One region of the Halomonas sp. G15 genome, then DNA from elsewhere that is predicted to be linked to it. Evidence: riboswitches for the same ligand, from Rfam matches in the RefSeq annotation. Region 1 holds a riboswitch; each other region holds the start of a gene.
What was found. Region 1 has a riboswitch for thiamine pyrophosphate ahead of thiO (glycine oxidase ThiO). Riboswitches for the same ligand answer to the same signal wherever they lie in the genome.

Region 1 (2,195 bases):
CTCGCACCCGGGTCTCCTTCGAGACCGCCATGGCGCACTTCGGGGGCCATGCGCTGTTCCTCTCGCCCCGCGATACCCAGCTCGGCCGCGGCGAGCCCATCGGCGACACCGCCCGGGTGCTCTCGGAGATGGTTGACATCGTCATGATCCGCACCTTCTCCCATGCCGGGCTCGAGGAGTACGCCGCCGCCAGCAGCGTGCCGGTGATCAACGCCCTGACCGACGACTACCACCCCTGCCAGCTGCTCGCCGACGTGATGACCTGGACCGAGCTGCGCGGCAGTGTGAGTGGCAAGACTGCGGTGTGGATCGGCGACGGCAACAACATGTGCCACTCCTGGATCAATGCCGCCCGCCAGTTCGACTTCCGGCTGCGCATCTGCTGCCCCGAGGGCTATGAGCCGCGCCAGGATATCCTCGCGGCCGCGGGCGACCGTGTCACCATCCTGCGCGATCCCGCCGAGGCCGTCTCCGGTGCGGACCTGGTGACCACCGACGTCTGGGCCTCCATGGGACAGGAGGAGGAGCAGGCAAAGCGGGAAGCGGCCTTCGCCGGTTTCCAGGTGACCGAGGCGCTGCTGGATCGGGCGCAGGACGACGCGCTCTTCCTGCACTGCCTGCCCGCCCACCGCGGCGAGGAGATCAGCGAGACCCTGCTCGACGACCCGCGAGCCGTGGTCTGGCAGGAGGCCGGCAACCGCCTGCACGCCCAGAAGGCGCTGATCGAGTTCCTGCTGCTGGGCCAGGTTGACGACTGACGCCGGCACTCATTAGACCTTGGTCTTGTGCGACCAAGGTTGTATAATGCGCCGCAGCACATTCCACCAGGGAAGACGCGGCGCATGACTACCCCTTCGATCGACACCTTCGGCATGCAGCGCAGCCTGCGCCAGTGCCTCTCCAACATGGCCGCCCTGCTCTACCGTCAGGGCCACGTCCTCGAGACCGTCACCGTGCCCCATCGTGGCCTCGACCCCGATGCTCTGGAGACGCTGGAGAGCGACTGCCGCGAGTGGTCGGCCTGCCAGCGCATCCTCGAGAGCAGCGAGGCTGCTACCTGGAATGAGCAGCGGCGCTTCGTGCTCACCGGCATGGGCCGCGAGCTGCTGTTCGACATGTTCGGCGAGGGTGCTGCCGACTGTGCCTGATCGGCCCACCGCCGACCCTATTCTGAGGCCCGCCGACGCTCGATTGCGTCGGCGGGCCTCTTTGGTTATGTTGACAGCACTTGTCGGGGAGCCCCGGTAGCCGCGAAGCGGTGGACTCGGGGGCTGAGATCGGTACGGCCGAACCCGTTGAACCTGATCAGGTTGATGCCTGCGGAGGGAACAAGATCGTGCATCGCTGCACGCCCCTGTCCCGCATCCGGCCTGCTCATCACCGCCAACCGCCGGATACCAGCCCCATGAACACGCCTTCCCAACGCCGCATTGCCGTGGCCGGCGCCGGTCTGCTCGGCCGCCTTCTCGCCTGGCGGCTGCTGCGCGACGGCCACGCCGTCACCCTGTATGACGCCGGCGCACTCGACACCCCTCCGGCGGCGGCCTGGACCGCCGCCGGCATGGTCGCCCCCCTGGCCGAGACCGTGGTCAGCGAGCGCTGCGTCTACGACATGGGCCGGGTGGCCCTGACCCGCTGGCCCGAGTGGCTCGCCGAACTCGAGGCACCGGAACTGTGGCACCAGCACGGTAGCCTGGTGGTGGCCCACCCCCAGGACGAGAACGAACTGACCCAGTTCCGGCGTGACCTGGACGACGCCCTTGGCGCCCCCCCGGGCTACCGTGAACTGGATGCCGCCGGCGTCCATGCGCTGGAGCCCGGCCTGACGGGCTTTCGCCACGGCCTGTTCCTCGCCGACGAGGCCCATCTCGACAACCGCGAGCTGCTCACCCGGCTGCTCGAGGCGATTCATGCCCTGGGCGGCGACTGTCACGGCCACACCCCGGTGGAGACCCATCCCGGCGAAGTGACCACGCCCGCCGGCCGACGCGCCTTCGACCTGGTCATCGACTGCCGTGGCCACGGCGCCAGGCCGCGCCACCCCACCCTGCGCGGTGTGCGCGGCGAGACCCTGCATGTGCATACCGACGAGGTGCGCCTCTCCCGGCCGGTTCGCCTGATGCACCCACGCTATCAGCTCTACGTGGTCCCGAAGCCCGGCGGGCGCTTCGTGATCGGCGCCACCTCCATCGAGA
Region 2 (2,195 bases), on a different contig from region 1:
TCCCAATGCCTGAAGTGGTTCAAGCGCCAATCGCATTTCTTGCGTGGACTTGGGCTCGGACTGTTGCAGCAAATCACCGGCTTCCGGCAAATTGGGGGTGATCAGTGTGCAAAGCGGTATCAGCGTGTCACGAAGGACAGTCACCGCGTCGGGCGCCAACAGACGATCCCCGCTCTTTGCAACCATCACGGGATCGAGGACGATCGGGCATTGCGCACGCCCGCTCAAACGATCTGCGATGGCCACGGCTATCCCCGCGTTGGCCACCATGCCGATCTTGACTGCATCTACCCGAACATCATCGAACACCGCGTCGATCTGGTCGGCGATGAAATTGGGCTCCAGTGCTACGAAACTACGCACGCCTTGGGTGTTCTGCGCCACCGCGGCCGTGATGGCGCTCATGCCATAGGCACCTAATGCGGAAAATGTCTTCAGGTCTGCCTGGATGCCGGCGCCCCCTGTGGGATCGGTGCCAGCAATGCTCAGCACGTTAGCGATCATGAGTCGACTCCCGTGCGAAGCGATAGCGCGAGCCGGAAGGCGCGGCGAGCCACTGCGGCGATGTCGAAGCTCTGCGCCAATTCGGTCGAATCGAGATCCGCATCGGCGAACCAGCGCGCGTCCAGCGCGTCATCGCCGCCACGCGGCTCGCCGACGTGCCAGTCGAACAGCGTGGCAATGAGGATATAGTGCTGGTGCAGCACGTCGCCTTCGTCTGCCCGCTGGTCGAACACATTGACTGCATCGAACACCTGTACAGGTTTGCCCTGAACGCCGGTTTCTTCGAGCAGTTCGCGTTGCGCTGCGTCGGCGGCAGACTCTCCGAAACGGATCTTCCCGCCCGGAAACGCCCATCGCCCCGCGTCCGGCGGATTCGAGCGACGTATCAACAGAATGCGGTTCTCGCGGACCACGGCCGCAAGTGTCGCCACCACTGGCCGAGCCACGGCATGAGGATCGTTGGTCGAGGAAGACACGACGGCGGTTCCTTCATCAAAGGAGAGCCATCCAGCAGCAAGCGGCGAGCAGAAGAATATCCGTCCCTTCGCCGGTATGACCCGGATCAGGATCAAAGGGTAGCTGCGTTGTAAAACGCCTGGCAGTATCTCAGCCCGCTAGCCGGGGCCCCTTCGGTTCATTTGGTCGTTCCAGAGGAACGAGTCTTGTTAGTTTAGTGCATGCCAGCCAGCGCGCCCACTGCTAGGTGCCGAGGATCCGAGATAAGCGCTGTATTGGCGGTGGAGTCTGTCAAAGTTTGCTGCTTAATTAGTCACTTTTCTTACGGCATGCAAAAGGTCCATCGGGCTCATAATGTGACAGGAATTCCGGCGGCATGCCCTCCTTGGCAAACTCCGCGCGCAGAAGCTCCAGGGATCCGGGGTCTCGCTTCCCATAGGCCGCCAGCGCGAACAGTGACCGGGCTGTCTCGGGATTGTACCGCGCTTCTGTGAAGGCTTCGTTGATCGCCCTGACCACCTCCTTCCAGTTGTGAATAGGCTTCTGCTGTCGCTCCTTCACCGGCAGGCCGCTGTTGAAGCCGGCCTGCGATTCCGGCCAGAACAGCATCGCCTGCTCTCCGCGCGGGATTACGAGCTGCGATTCGACCATGGTGATGGCGGTGGCTGCCGCCTCCAGCATTTGCAGCTGCACCGCCGGTCCAGCGTAGGGACGCCATCGGTCTTGTCCAGCGCGTGGCGGCTGGCCACAGTGCTCCCAAACATAGCGAATGCTGCCGGTGAAGTGACCCCCTCCCGCAGTACGAGAGTGGGGTGTTCAGCTCATCCAGCACGGTGCGCAGCAACCGGAATCAGAGGCCGGCATGAACAAGGGCATAGAGATGCGTCGTCCCAGCCTCACCTTCGCCGAGGCAGAACGAAACGATAAGGCTTCAAAGATCCGCACTGCTGGGCAGGCAGTGATCGTCGGTAGTGGCGTTATACACACTTGATTAACATAGCTTTATTGAGGCCAAGAACTGCTCATGCTTTGGTTCATAATCAACCACATTAGCGAGTTGCTTGTGCTAGGGTATTTCCCCCTAACACCATGAGCACTCCCCCGCTGATGCGCTGGATAAGCCGAGAAGAATTGCCTTTTCTCTGAAGCCAACGCCTCAATGGACTAGCCAACATCACTACAACAACGTCAGCAATAGAAAACAGAAGATTAGTCGCAATACCCAACCATAGCAA
Region 3 (2,195 bases), on a different contig from region 1:
CCGGCCTGGCGCGTCGCCGCCAGGTGCTCGACCTTGAGTCCGCCGATGGCCACGCTGGGCAGGGGGCTCGCCGCCACCAGGGTGGCCAGCCCCGCAAAGCCCAGCGGCTCGGCGTGGTCATGCTTGCTGGGAGTGGCGAATACCGGGCCGAGTCCCAGGTAGTCGAGGCGCTCGGCGTCGATGCGTGCCATCTGCGCCAGGGTCTGCACCGAGAGCCCCAGTATCGCCTGCTCGCCCAGAGCCGCTCGGGCCTCGGTAACCTCGCCATCATCCTGGCCGATATGCAGGCCGTCGGCACCGCTCTCCACCGCCACCGCCAGGCGGTCGTTGATGATCAACGGCACGCCGCTGCCGGCCAGCGCCGCCTTGAGCCGTCGCGCCTGGTCGATCATCTCGCCGTCCGATGCGTGCTTGTCGCGCAGCTGTATCATCGTGGCACCCCCGCGCACTGCGGCCACCGCGGTCTCCACCAGGCCGTGGTCGGCGCACAGGGCGGGGTCGGTGACGAGGTAGAGGGAGAGGTCAAGGCGCATCGGTCACCTCCAGGGTGGGCAGGGTGGCAAGCTGGTCGTGGTCGAGGGCGTAGAGGGCATCGAGGAAGGCCACGGCGAAGCTGCCGGGGCCGTTGGCGACCTCACCGGCGCGGCGTCCTGCCTCGCCGTAGCAGGCGAGTGCCGCCACGCTGGCCGCGAAGGGGTCCTTTGCGCCCACCAGGAAGGCGGCGACCACGCCGGTGAGCGCGCAGCCCAGGGTGGTGACCCGGGGCATCAGCGCATGGCCGCCCGGGATGCGGGCGAGGCGCTGGCCGTCGGTGACGAGGTCGACCTCGCCAGTCACCGCCACCACGGCATCAATGCGGCGTGCCAGGGCCACGGCGGCCTGCTCGGCGGCTTCGGTGGGATCGCTGCTGTCCACGCCGCGCCCACCGCTGCCCTGTTGCTCCAGGGCCAGGATCTCAGAGGCGTTGCCGCGGATCACCGTGGGGCGTCGCTCCAGCAGGCGCCTGCCCGTCTCGCGGCGGTAGGCGGTGGCACCCACCGCCACCGGGTCCAGCACCCAGGGCCTGCCCGCCAGCCGTGCGGCCTCGGCGGCCTCCTCCATGGCCTCGACCCAGAGGGGGGAGAGGGTGCCGATATTCACCGTCAGGGCATCGGCGAGGGCGGCGAACTCGGCGGCCTCCTCGCGGGCATGCACCATGGCCGGCGAGGCGCCCAGGGACAGCAGCACGTTGGCCATGGGGTTCATGGCCACCAGATTGGTGATGTTATGAATCAGGGGTGCGCGCTCGCGCAGGCGAGCGAGATGGGCGGCGGGGTCGATCGGGCCGCGGGTGGCGGTGGTCATCGTTCCTCCCGGGCGCGGGAGGTGCAGGCGGCGGGGCGGGCTGCACGACTCCCTACGCCGGCATGATCCGGGTCAGGTTCCAAGGGTGCGTCTCAGCCACGGCGAGTCCCGCGGCGCCCCTGTCGTCGAGCCACACTATCCACGTCCCGGGGAGGACTGTAAAGGCCGAGCAATGCCTCTGGCGAGGCGCTCGAGCAGCGAGGTTCATGCCATCACATGGAAGCCCGCCAGGGTAATCAGGCTGGCCAGTACCAGGCTGTTGACGGTGTCCCGTGCTTCCTCGTCTTGCCAGCGCTCGGGGGTGAGCAGGACGAGCGCCAGGGTGCCCAGGGCGGCGAGCCCCAGCGGCAGTTCGATGGGTTCCCAGCCGGCGGCCAGCACGCCCAGGGCCAGCAACGCCAGGCCGATGAGCAGCAGCGGCACGATGGCACGGTTCTCGGTGACGAGGGTGTCTGCGAGTGTCATTATCGGACTCCGGGTCATGGTGTTGCCTCGGGTTGCGGCGGTATCAGCATGCACCATGACTGTGGCGCGCCTTCCTTAAGGATTGCTTAAGGTGGCATGACCAGAGTGTGACGGCGCCGATCCCGGTACCTTTCCACCACCCGACAGGCCGTGTATCGCGGCTTGGTGTCGGGCCCTTTCATGATCGTGGTCATCACATGCTTGCATCCCTTCTCCATCGCTGGCGCTGGCTGGGCGCCTGGACCCTGGCCAACCTGCTGCTCGCCTGGCTGATCAGTCTGCGTTATCTCCCCTACATGGCTCCCGAGGGCGCCGAGCAGTGGGGCTACCTGCTGCTGGTGTTCCTCGGTCATATCGGGCTTCTGGTGTGGCTTGGGGCCTTGCCG
Region 4 (2,195 bases), on a different contig from region 1:
CCATCGCCGCCTTCTTCGGCCTCTCCAACCGGCTGGTCACCCTGACCGGCACGCCGCCCAACGAGGAGTTCTATCTGATGGGGCGGGTGCCGCGAGAGAAGAAATAGGCTTTAGCGCGACAAGAATCGCTGATAACGCAGTTCCAGTGCCTCCTGGCTCGGCTTATCTCTAGCGTGTCTGGGGATGGAGATTCGCTGGCCGTCGAGCTGCTTCATGCTCTCAAGCAGAGGCCCATCCTGAGTCGAGAGCAGCTCATCATTCAGGTGGATGCGGTAGTTGGGGTCAATGCCGATCAAGTCAGCATCGTAAGCCCTATGATGCAGCCGGCTGAGGGATATGCCATTGCTCACTTCTGCGGTGCTGTCCTGATCGATGTCGGGAATAATATGTGCCGCCTCCAGTAGTTGTGGCACTGGCAGCCCCGTCATGGCGCAGCGGTTGGAATATGCCAGCATCACTCGCGCACGGAATTCAGCCTGATGAACCCGCGTTTTGGCTTCACGGATTACGTAGCGTTTCTCTATCTCATCCGTCCTGTAGGCGCCATGGTTTTCTGCGACATGGCGCATCTGGCCAATTCGGTCGTTCATGCTGACATGGCATAACTCTCTGGCCAGGTCCATGTTGTCGATGTAGCAGGGCCATAAAGGAAGGTAGCGGCCTGGAGCGACGCCCACTAGGTAGATGATCGGATCCTGTCGCTCGTAGCTGATTAAGAGCTGGCGATTCGCGGGCTTGGCTGTTCCTCCTGCCTCAAGCGAATACCAGAAGCCACCCTCGTCGCTATCACCATCGGAATAGATATTGATCCTGCCCTGCTTGGGGACCACGGTTTTGATACTCAGGATGCCATCTGGCATCTGCTTGGGTTTGAAGATGCCGATTGCTCTGCTGGCGATGAAGAAAGACTCCCCATCCAAGGGGACCGGCTGGGCAATGGCCTCCCAGGGCACATCATTCGAGTATTGTTGTGCGATGGCTTCAAGGCGCTGAAATGCTGCTTGGCGAAGACGAGTATCGATATTCAGCAAAGCTGGCTCCCCGCTCTATGCCGATAGTATCCACTCATACTAATCAAGAGGGGTGGCTTGTACACCGTTGCGCGTATTGAGCGCTGTGAAGATCCTCTGCGCCGACGAGTAGTTGAGCATGTCTCGCTGGTCCACTGGCAGGCAGGACTCTGTCTCGCTATGATGCTTCCGGTCACGCCTTGCCGCTGTGCGAGGCGTGACCTCACAATTCATTCACTTGTCGCCAGGGGAGTCCCGCCGCATCCGCGGGGGCTGAGAGGGCCAAGCGCCGACCCTGGAACCTGATCCGGTTCATACCGGCGGAGGAAGCGCGACATGCCCTACCTGACGTCTGCCGTGCTCGGCGCGGCGCTGCTGTGCTTTGCTTTCCTGGGCCTGCGGGCCCGCCGGGCCGATGGCCCCCTCGATGACTACGTGACCGCCCGCAATTCCCAGGGTGCCCAGGCCATCGGCCTGTCGTTCCTGGCCTCCGGCATGGGCGCCTGGATCCTCTTCGCGCCGCCGGAGATCGGCGCCTTCGTGGGGCCGGTGGCGTTGGCCGGCTATGCCATCGGCTCCTCGCTGCCCTTCATCGTGCTGGGGCTCTACGGCCCGGCGATCCGCCGCCACCTGCCGCAAGGCCGCAGCATCGGCGAGTTCGCCGAGGCCTGCTATGGCGCCGGGGTGCGCCGCTGGGTGGCCTTCGTCTCGGTGGCCTACATGGCGCTCTTCCTGGCCGCCGAGCTCACCGCCATCGGCGCCATCGCCGCCATCCTCTCGGATGTGCCGCCCGCGCTGGTGATCCTGGGGCTGGCGGTGGTCACCCTGGTCTATACCACCCTGGGCGGCCTGCGGGCGAGCCTAGCCACCGATCGCTGGCAGGCCTGGCTGCTGCTGGCCCTGCTGGTACTGGTGGGCGGCGTGGCCTGGTGGTGGCTGCCGCCGATGCCCGCCGAGGCGACGATGCCTTCCATTCCCGCCAGCAGTGCGCTCTCCGTGGCGCTGACCCTGGTGATCGCGGTGACCGCGGCCAACCTGTTCCACCAGGGCTACTGGCAGCGCATCTGGGCCGCCGAGAACGACCGCGCCCTGAGCCGCGGGGCACTGCTGGGCGGCGCCAGCAGCCTGCTGGTGGTGATGGCCATCGGCGGGCTCGGGATGCTGGCGGCGATGCACGCCCTGCCG

Region 2: it holds a riboswitch for thiamine pyrophosphate, as region 1 does, so the genes downstream of both, LWH48_RS05730 (NUDIX hydrolase) here and thiO (glycine oxidase ThiO) in region 1, are expected to answer to the same signal.
Region 3: it holds a riboswitch for thiamine pyrophosphate, as region 1 does, so the genes downstream of both, thiM (hydroxyethylthiazole kinase) here and thiO (glycine oxidase ThiO) in region 1, are expected to answer to the same signal.
Region 4: it holds a riboswitch for thiamine pyrophosphate, as region 1 does, so the genes downstream of both, LWH48_RS03850 (sodium:solute symporter) here and thiO (glycine oxidase ThiO) in region 1, are expected to answer to the same signal.

What each region holds. Positions count from the first base shown of each region.
Region 1 covers NZ_JAJSPA010000002.1:213,773-215,967, reverse strand. Annotated here, with positions in the region: gene argF (ornithine carbamoyltransferase) at 1-758, shown strand, start outside; gene LWH48_RS02540 (hypothetical protein) at 843-1,148, shown strand; TPP riboswitch at 1,223-1,345, shown strand; gene thiO (glycine oxidase ThiO) at 1,406-2,195, shown strand, end outside.
Region 2 covers NZ_JAJSPA010000008.1:10,774-12,968, reverse strand. Annotated here, with positions in the region: gene thiD (bifunctional hydroxymethylpyrimidine kinase/phosphomethylpyrimidine kinase) at 1-504, opposite strand, end outside; gene LWH48_RS05730 (NUDIX hydrolase) at 501-980, opposite strand; TPP riboswitch at 1,027-1,144, opposite strand; gene LWH48_RS05725 (hypothetical protein) at 1,270-1,653, opposite strand; gene LWH48_RS05720 (LysE family translocator) at 2,010-2,195, opposite strand, start outside.
Region 3 covers NZ_JAJSPA010000049.1:15,687-17,881, reverse strand. Annotated here, with positions in the region: gene thiE (thiamine phosphate synthase) at 1-533, opposite strand, end outside; gene thiM (hydroxyethylthiazole kinase) at 523-1,344, opposite strand; TPP riboswitch at 1,377-1,475, opposite strand; gene LWH48_RS16395 (hypothetical protein) at 1,549-1,809, opposite strand; gene LWH48_RS16390 (DUF3413 domain-containing protein) at 2,007-2,195, shown strand, end outside.
Region 4 covers NZ_JAJSPA010000004.1:114,592-116,786, forward strand. Annotated here, with positions in the region: gene LWH48_RS03840 (peroxidase-related enzyme) at 1-107, shown strand, start outside; gene LWH48_RS03845 (HNH endonuclease) at 111-1,031, opposite strand; TPP riboswitch at 1,247-1,357, shown strand; gene LWH48_RS03850 (sodium:solute symporter) at 1,347-2,195, shown strand, end outside.